Regions from separate parts of the Allomuricauda sp. XS_ASV26 genome, predicted to be linked through region 2. Evidence: riboswitches for the same ligand, from Rfam matches in the RefSeq annotation. Region 2 holds a riboswitch; the other holds the start of a gene.

Region 1 (4,980 bases), on a different contig from region 2:
AGCTCGTGGCATTTTCGGTGTTTAAGGTCTTCCAGCAAAAAAGCGGCCACACTTGATCGTATCTGCTCCTTGTCCAGTTCGGTAAGTGAGCCCAACCAATTGGTGTACGGTTGGCGGCCCAATGCAATCAATTCTTGAACGGTCAGATTTTTAGAAGCAGGTTGCTCCGTCAATACCACACTAAGTTCTTTGGATAAATTGGAAGCGGTGTAATCTTTCAAGTTTTTATGGTTCAAAATTATATCACCGGATATTTTGGGTTGAAACCCGCCCAAAGTGCGAAGTAGAGTAGATTTTCCAATACCGTTTATGCCCACAATTCCGCAGAGCATTCCAGCTTTTAAGTCAAAATTGATATGTTCAGCTACGACTCTTGAATCGTATCCAATGGCCAAATCCTTTATGGATAGTATGTTTTCGTCAACTTTAGCCATTAGAACATCATTTTGCGTTTACGGACCAAAATCCAAATAACAACCGGTGCACCGACCAAAGAGGTGATGGCGTTTATGGGCAATACACTAGCGGAGTTGGGCAATTGGGCCAAGGTATCGCACAACAACATTAAAATGGCCCCGTACAGCATTACGGCCGGGATCAATACTTTGTGCTCCATGGTATCAAAAATTTGACGGGTAAGGTGCGGAACGGCCAGGCCAACAAAGGCTATTGGGCCGGCAAAAGCTGTGATGCCCCCAGCCAATAATCCAGTGGAGATAATGATGGTCAATCGTGATTTTTTCAAGGAAACCCCTAAGCTTTGCGCATAGTTTTCTCCCAAAAGAAAAGCATTCAAGGATTTTATGGAGATAATACTCAGTAAAACGCCCAAAGCTACAATGCTTCCCAATAAAAGCAGTTGGTTAGTGGAGAGATTGCCCACACTTCCAAAGGACCAAAAAATGAAGCGTTGTAAATTTTCTGCGCTCGAAAAATAAGCGAGCACACTGACTATGGCCGAAGTAATACTACCGAACATCAAACCAATGATCAGTAAAGCCATGGTGTCCTTTACCCGTTGTGCGACAAGCATGACAACAAAGAGAACCAAAAAGCTTCCAATGCTGGCCGCGATGGCAAGGGAAACATCGCTCAAAAAAGAAAAGGAAGCATAACCGGTCAAAAATGTTGACCCCATTAACAGTAGTGCGGCACCCAAACTAGCCCCGGAACTTATTCCCAAAACAAAAGGTCCGGCCAATGGATTTCTAAACAATGTTTGCATTAAAAGACCGCTCAAGGATAATCCTGCGCCAACCAATATGGAGGTAAATGCTTTTGGAATCCGATAGTTCCATATAATATATTCCCAAGAGTCTGTCTTTGGCAATTTTCCAAGCAAAATAGATAGCACGTCGGCAAAGGGGATGGAAACCGATCCTGAACTAATATTCAACAACGAAGAACATAATAATGCAACCAACAATAGCAAAAAGGAAATGCGATATGTTCTTGTGAATGGCATTTATTTTATGGGTTTGATAAATTGCAGCTGGTGTTCCGGTAATAGTTCCGGATGCAATATCTTAATAAAATCCTTTAAGACCACATCGGGTCGGTGAGGTGCCGATTCGTAAAAAATAAGTCCACCGGTTTCGCCTTTTTCAATGGCATTGGAATATACTTTTTGGTTCGTAAAAGCAGAAAACCGGCCGTAATGTGTATTTGCGGCTTTTATTTGTTCGTAAGTGGTTTGTGCTGATGGGTTAAACCAAAATTCGGCATCTTGGGCTTTTTCCAAAACCGATTCGAGACTTAGCCCAATGCTTCCGGTCTCGGGTGTGGAAGCCCACGCATAATCGGCATTTGCATCTTTTATAAAGCGGGCCATCCAACTTTGGCCCCCAGCCACATACCACACATCCTTGTAAAGTCCCCCGGTTAGCACGGTAGGTTTGGATTTTGCTTTTTTTGCAATCTCTTTTGCTTGTTTGTAAGATGATTCTACTTCTGTGAAAATACTATCGCCCAGGGCTTCCTTATTGAAAAATGGAGCAAAAAACTTGATCCATTCGGCTTTACCGAGCGGGGTATGCTCCACCCAATCACCATTGTAGGCTACTGGAATTCCTGCCTGTTTTAAAATATCGTAGGCCTTGTTCTCCTCATTAATGCTAAATCCAAAAATAAGTTCGGGGTCTAGGGCCAGTACCATTTCTGTGTTGAGAACATCATTCATTCCCAAATCCTTTATGTGCCCTGCCGAAATTCGCTCTCTGGCCTCGGGTGTTGAAATGTAGTCCGTATTTGGAAAGCCGATTACGGTATTTAACGCCCCAAGTTTTTGTAAGGGTTCTATGTGGGTAGTGGAAGTAAGCACCACCTTTTCTATTGGGGTGGCGATAATGGCATCGTATGCATCTTTTGGTAGAGTAATGGACGGTAATTTTTCCTTGGGAACCAACGCATATTTAAAGCTTTTTGCCCCGGGCCAAGCCCCGGTGACCTCTATTATTGTAAGATCGGTCTCTTTGGTTACTTTAAATCCGGTTGCATATTTTACTTTGGAATCTAATTCTTGATTTTGGGAAGGTTGCTGTTTTTTTTCCAGTTTGCAACCTACCAAAGTCATCAAAAGAAATCCTAAAACTAGAATTGACCATTGTTGTTTTGCCATGGTCCAAAAGTAAGATTATTTAATTTTTGAGGAAAAAGATTAAACAGATTGATTAGCTTTGGCCTCGAATTTTGGTTCTCACGGTTTTCCGTGGGATTAAAAGGGAATCCGGTGCAAATCCGGAGCTGTTCCCGCAACTGTAAGTTGTGCCCAAGAATTACTGTTTTTTTAAAAGTAAGTATTGGGCGTTTGTCTCATCTTCTAAAACCACTGCCCAATGGGCGGGAAGGTAGGAGGCAAAACACAAGCCAGGAGACCTGCCACATTCAAACAAACATTGTTAAACTTTCGGGATAAAGGTTTACGTATGCAACACATACTATTCTCCCGTTTATTCAATTAAACGAAATGAAAAAAAATCATTTATGGTTAATTACCGCTTTATTGGCGGGACAGGGGATCTTTGCACAACAGATACAGCAAGATTCACTTAAAGTTCAACAACTGGACGAGGTTGTTGTTAGCGACTCAAAATTTGAATTGAAGCGTGAAAACTCAGGAAAAACGGTAATCAAGATCACAGCTGAGGAAATGCAGCGAAACCAAGGCAGAACGGTTGCCGAGATCATCAACACAAAAAGTGGTATCGAAATTGCCGGTAGCCGGGGCAGGGATGGCGATGTGCTAGGGGTTTACGCCCGGGGTGGCCGTGGCAGACAGGTCTTGATCATTATCGATGGCGTTCGTGTGGCCGACCCATCCACATTTTCTGCCGAATATGATCTACGTCTGCTGTCTCCCAGTACAATTCAGTCCATTGAGATCATTAAAGGAGCGGCCAGCACACTTTACGGAACCAATGCAGTTACTGCGGTGATCAACATTACAACAAAAAAGAGTTCCAAAAAGAAGATGGCCGGTAATTTTGAAACCAGTGTCGGGACCAATCAAACTGCGGAGGACCAGAATTATAATATAGGTAGCATTCAAAATTCCGCAAATGTAAATGGCACATTGGGCAAGTTCAATTATGGGGTGGATTTTTCCAATCGGTACAAAAGTGGATTGTCTGCTGCTGTGACACCTGAAAATGAAGAGGATGTTTTTTCAAATTACAGCACCAATGTAAGGTTTGGCCATCAATTTACGGAAAGGTTCGGCGTTCAGCTATATGGCAATCAAACCAAATTTAGGAATGAATATGATGCTTCTTTGGCCGAAGCTCCAAATGTAGGGGAGAACGAGCAGCAAAGGGTTGGGGTTTCCTCTGAATTTGAGTATGGCAAAGGATCGGTTCACTTAAATGCGGCCTATACAGATTACGAGTCCATGGCCAACGATACTTTTGGTGAAAGCACTACCGAAGGCAACAATTGGGTATTGGATGTGTACCATAAATATGTTTTTGGAGAGCAGTTCCATACGATACTTGGAGTAAACTATATTAAGGACGAGGCTATTTTTGCGGAGGAGGTTGATTTTACCATTGTAGATCCTTATGTCAATGTGGTCTATGTTTCGGATTTTGGATTGAATTTGAATGCAGGTGCCCGCTTGAACAATCACTCCGAATATGGAAACCATTTTGTGTACAACCTGAACCCATCTTATGTATTTGATACGAATAAAGGGTATATAAAATTGATGGGATCGTATGCAACCTCTTATATTACACCGAACTTGACCCAGTTGTTCGGTGCTTTTGGTGGAAACCCAGACTTGGAGCCAGAAGAAAATACCACTATTGAGGCGGGCGTGGAGTTTAAATTGAACAATACATTAAGAATCAGTACGGTTTATTTTGATAGAAACGAAACAAATGCCATTGGTTACGATGCTAACTTTACAACGATAAATGTTGCCGATGAGATTGATGCCAACGGGGTGGAAGTGGAAGCAACTTGGTTGCCTTTGAGCAATTTTAGCGTAAATGCCAATTATACCTTTACGGAACGGAAAGGCGACAATGCCATACGTATTCCCAAGCACAAGGCCAATGTTTCTGTATGGTATCAGTTTTGTGAAAGTACCAATGCATCTTTGAGCTATGCTTATACCGGTGAGCGTTTTGATACTGATTTTTCTACTTTTACCGATGTAGCCCTTGACCCGTTTTCAATATTGAATCTTTCTGTTCAGCATGAGTTGATCAAAAACAAATTAAATGTTTTTGTGAACGCGGATAATTTGTTGAACGAGGATTATAGGGAGCTGCTTGGGTTCACCACCAGAGGACGAAACTTTAGGGTCGGCCTCAGCCTGAACCTTTAAAAAAAGAAAAGCGGCCGATCGGCCGCTTTTATATTAGTTGTTTAACTGTAGTGGTTTTTCCAAATACATATTGTCCTTTATAGGAGTTTCCAATCTAGATGACGTAAAAGATTCTGCGGGCATTTCCACGGTAAAGTCTATTTTGGCAGAGC
Region 2 (4,980 bases):
TCATTCCTACCTCGGACTGTGTATAAAGGATATTCCCCATATCATCGTCGATATGTGAGCCAAAGCAACTAATGGGCAAACCACGTTTTTTACCAAAATTGGACCAAACTGGAGATGCCAAGGAGAAAAATCCTTCGGACATATATCCATAAAATTTATCCGAATACCCAGGAATTTGCAATATCTCCTCGGCCCTATCGGCAATCTCGCGGATACGCCCTTCAGGGGTTACGCCCTCGGTTAGGTACCCAGATGCCAAAAACTTTCGGCTATACTCGTTCAACCATTCGAACCCCTTATCTTCCTCGGTTTTAAGTTTGGACAAGGTATCCTTTCTTGCGTTTACAAGTTCTTGTGTTTTATTGTCTTGTTTTTGGTCTGTGGTCGGGGTTAGTTGTGTTCTCTTCTCCATAATTTAAAAAAGGTCGTCGCTTGTTATACTTTGTGTTCTTTTGCTATAGTTAATGGATCTTTTTACAAAAAAGTCTCCGTGTTTTGTTCCAATGATCTCGTCATCGAACCATTCGGTCTGCTCCAATAATTTTTGATCGACATCAAATATTTTAGAAATCCCGATACTCTCCAATGAGTTGTTGAATCTGTTCTTGATAAACTCGTTTACCAAGTTTTTGGGCAAGAAATCCAATTCACCAGCTTCAAATATCCAATCCACTATTTTACTTTCCGATTCAAATGCCTTCTCACAGATATCTTGGATCATTTCCTTGTATGCATCATCGAACCATTCCGGGTGTTCTTTTTTGATGATATTGATTACATCGATACCAAAATCACCATGGATCTGCTCTTCTTTGGAAGTCGCCTCCACAACGTTCGAAATTCCCTTCAGTACATTTTTATGTTTGTTGAACGCCATAATGATCAGGAACTGGGAGAAAAGGGAAACATGTTCAATAAAAAGGGAAAATAGCAAAATGGACTCGGCATACTCCTTATTGTTTTCGCTTTTTGCATTTTTAAGTGCTGTCTCCAAATACTGCACTCTTTTCATGATCACCGGTTTCTTCTTCAGGTTTTCAAACTCTTGGTTCAGTCCCAAAATTTCCAGTAGGTGCGAGTAAGCATCGTGGTGGCGCACCTCACTCTCCGCAAATGTGGCTCCCACCGAACCTATTTCTGGTTTTGGCATACGATGGTATATGTCGCCCCAAAATGTTTTTACGGCCACCTCGATCTGGGAAATGGCCAACATGGTATTTTTAATGGCACTTCGTTCCACTTCGGTCAATCCGGATTTAAAATCTTGGATATCGCTGGTAAAGTTAAACTCGGTATGTATCCAATACGAGTGTCTGATCGCGGGAACGTACTCGTATAATTGTGGGTATTCGTAAGGTTTAAGGTTTATTCGTTTTTCAAAAATATCGGACTCCCGCATTTGGGCCCTTTTGTTCCTATAAATAATGTATGCCTTTGCCACATCGTGGAACTCACTGTCCATAAGTTGGTTCTCCACAACATCTTGCACTTCTTCAACAGTGGGCACATAATGTTGGTCTTGGCTCTTTCGTTCCAACAACTCTTTATTTACGTTGCTGGCTATGGTCTGCGCATCGGTGATCTGGCCATGCTCCACAGCTGTCATGGCTTTCAAGATTGCATTCGTAATCTTGTGTAAATCAAATTCTTGCGTACTAAAATCCCTCTTAGTTATATGAGTTATCTGCATGAAGAAAACGGTTTGGAGTTGAAAAAATAGCTTGACTGTAAAATTCATATTTTCTTCACTTCGATTTGAAGTTTCGTCGATCAGGTTCTTAACACTGTTATCAACATTCGAAATTTTTGACGTTCAAAATCCATGGGAACAAACGTAGGATAAGGGCTGAGAAAAATCCACATTGGAATCGACTGCCAAGAAATACTTTTTCACAGTTTTTTAACAATTGCAAACATATAATCCCAAACACCCTTATTACATAAGGCTTTAAGCAGATTTCAATCAAAAAAAAGATCATTTGTCCAATTCCGCCCAAGCACCAACCCCAAAAGATCTGTTCATTAAATTTTACCGCATAAAAATCAGATAGAAATAATTTCAAGGTAAATTCAAATTTCGATACATTTACCACCAAATAAGTTCTTTACTTAATTTCTTTATCATAACGATAGGGTTTCCGACACATATCGGAATTAAAAGGGAATCGTGTGTAAATCACGAGCTGACGCGCAACTGTAAGTTCGATTCCGTTTTTGGAATAGTATGTTTTTGCAAAAAACCATTGTCTTTCCCAAAAAAAGATGAGAAGGTGGCAAAAATCGAACAAGCCAGGATACCTGCCCATTTCGTTCCTACTCTGTAGGATTTTGACGATGCCTTCGCGTAAAGGGCAAGTCGAACGTTTGAACTTTCACCGGCTTATCCGGCAAAACTCCACACACGTTCCACTTGTTTAAGGCATTGCGAAGTTGAGCTAAGGAGCTTTTATCTAATTGTTCAATTTTATAAAAGCTTTTGCCATGGAAATCAGCGAACGTATACAGCGATCAAAAACAAACATTTTTAAAGCGGTATTCCCCAATACCGTAAACCACTACGACACCTTGTTTGGCGGAACCGCACTTAGCCTAATGGACGAGGTTGCCTTTATTACTGCAACACGGTTCAGCAGAAAACGAATGGTGACCGTAAGTACAGATCGTATAGATTTTGACCACCCAATTCCTGCAGGTACCATTATTGAACTGATAGGCGAAGTAATAAAGGTGGGCAACAAAAGTTTAAAAGTGCAAGTTGACATTTATTTGGAAGAAATGTATTCCAGCCAAAGGGAAAAGGCCATCTGCGGCCAGTTCACCTTTGTTGCCTTGAACCAGGACAAAACACCAATTCCAGTGGTTTAATTTAACGTAGAACAAAACAATGACGAAAGACAACAAACTCCAGGCATCCCCATTACTAAGCTTTGATTTTTATTTGGAAAGCTATCACAGGTTACTGGGCAACCTAAAAAAAGAAGCAGACCTAAAGAAAATCACCTACCTGCTTGGTGAGGAAATATCGCAAGAGAATCAGAGTCTTATAATAAAGGAAAACTACGACGCCTTGGTCGTTACCGACCCGGACCATTCCATTCTTTGGGTGAATGATGGTTTTATAGAAATGACAGGGTATCGAAAAAATTACGCGCTACAGAAAAAACCGAGCTTTTTACAAGGAAAAGAAACATCAAAAACCATCAAAAAAGAAATTAGGGAACAGTTAAACGCGCATCACAGTTTTGATGGCGCGGTGATCAACTATCGCAAAAATGGCGAACCTTATCTATGTCACATCAAAATATTGCCACATTATAGCCCCCAAAAAAAACTATCCTATTTCATAGCTTTGGAAAAAGAACTAAAAGCTGCTTAAAACAGACAGCTTTTTTTTACATCGATCAATTAAGTGGATTATATTTGTACAGGTTCAAAAAATCTTTCTTGAAACAGCGGAGTCTTCCCATATTGTTCACACTTTTGTATGTAATGGCCATGTTAAGGCCCGTACTTCCTGTTTTTGAATATGTGGTCAACCAAGACTACATTGCCGAGTATTTGTGCGTGAACAAGGACAAACCAATGCTCAACTGTAACGGTAAGTGCTATCTGTCCAAAATGCTGCAAGAAGAACAAGACGAAAAAAAGCAAAATCTACCCTCTATTAACATGAAAGAGTATCCCATCGGCTTTGTGGATATTCTTTTTTGTGATTTTGCTCCCCAAACTTTGGAAAACGACCAACTACCTGAATTTACCTCGAGCAAACCGCGCCAATTTACAGCTTCGGTTTTTCGACCGCCCATCATTTGCTAACACCGACCTTTTTTATAGTTGTGCTATTTCCCTAAAGGGAAAAAAGCAACTGTGCCTATACTTTTAAGTACTGTGCCCTTGGCACATGTATGTAACATTTTTAATCCGGGAGGCTTTTAAGCAGAGGCTTCCCAACTCATAACTATTTGAATTACAGATGAAATCAATTTATAAATTATCAACCGTATTATTTTTATCCATTTTATTGGCATCATGCAGCAGCGATGACGATTCTACGCAACTAACAGGTACCGGAATGGTAAAAATTGAATTTGACAACAGCGTATCCGGGGACGACCTTATTTTAGGATCTTCCTACACCAATTCCCAGAATGAGACCTTGACCATAGAACGCCTAAACTACATTGTCGGGAATTTTAGGCTGACCGATGAAGATGGTAATATATTCACCTATCCTAAGGATACGGGCTTTTTTATAACAAGCGAAGAAACCGGAAAAACAGAAGTAGTTCTTTACGATGTTCCTGCCGGCAAGTACACTTCAATAACGTTTGGAATTGGTGTGGACCAAGAAAAGTATCTCTTGGGAGCCGAAGGACAGGGAGACCTCCTTACCGAAGCTGAAAACAATAATATGATGTGGTCCTGGCAAGCCGGCTACAAGTTCCTGAATTTTGAGGGAACGTTTACCTCGGCCACGGTTACCGATGACACCAATTTTAAGATTCATATGGGAAGTCACGGTTCCAGCTTGGACAATTACAAAGAAACCACACTAAGCCTTGGAACAGATGCCTTGGTCAGTGATGATATGACCCCGATAATCCATATTGTGGCCAATGCCGGTAATATACTGGATGGACAGCATAAAATATCGCTTACCGAACAAGCGGTAATTATGGTCAGCGAGGAAAAATCACCCCTAATCGCCACAAACACATCAAATATGTTCACTGTGGATCACGTACACAACGGAGACGGAAGCTCACACTAGATTTTATGGGCTGTTCATTTTATGAACAGCCCTCAAATTCAATTTTATACTTATGAAACATCTAATATGGGCAATCCTGCTAATGACGTTATCTGCCTGCAGCCAAAACAATGAGGAGTACCAGAGTATTGGTGACAACGAACTCTTGTCCGTTACCATACCTTCAAACTTTCCGCCAATGATCTATAATGCAGAAGCCAATCCTCCTA

Evidence for each region. A riboswitch is a leader RNA that binds a small molecule or an ion and turns the genes downstream of it on or off. The one in region 2 is predicted to bind cobalamin.
Region 1: it holds a riboswitch for cobalamin, as region 2 does, so the genes downstream of both, AB9K32_RS01140 (TonB-dependent receptor plug domain-containing protein) here and AB9K32_RS12160 (acyl-CoA thioesterase) in region 2, are expected to answer to the same signal.

The regions. Positions count from the first base shown of each region.
Region 1 is NZ_JBGFGK010000026.1:142,895-147,874, forward strand. Features, by position in the region: gene AB9K32_RS01125 (ABC transporter ATP-binding protein) at 1-434, opposite strand, end outside; gene AB9K32_RS01130 (FecCD family ABC transporter permease) at 434-1,465, opposite strand; gene AB9K32_RS01135 (ABC transporter substrate-binding protein) at 1,466-2,617, opposite strand; cobalamin riboswitch at 2,673-2,897, shown strand; gene AB9K32_RS01140 (TonB-dependent receptor plug domain-containing protein) at 2,966-4,828, shown strand; gene AB9K32_RS01145 (S41 family peptidase) at 4,862-4,980, opposite strand, start outside.
Region 2 is NZ_JBGFGK010000033.1:19,955-24,934, forward strand. Features, by position in the region: gene AB9K32_RS12150 (ribonucleoside-diphosphate reductase subunit alpha) at 1-412, opposite strand, end outside; gene AB9K32_RS12155 (ribonucleotide-diphosphate reductase subunit beta) at 416-1,690, opposite strand; cobalamin riboswitch at 2,116-2,321, shown strand; gene AB9K32_RS12160 (acyl-CoA thioesterase) at 2,482-2,865, shown strand; gene AB9K32_RS12165 (PAS domain-containing protein) at 2,885-3,376, shown strand; gene AB9K32_RS12170 (hypothetical protein) at 3,445-3,816, shown strand; gene AB9K32_RS12175 (MbnP family protein) at 3,974-4,771, shown strand; gene AB9K32_RS12180 (cytochrome-c peroxidase) at 4,824-4,980, shown strand, end outside.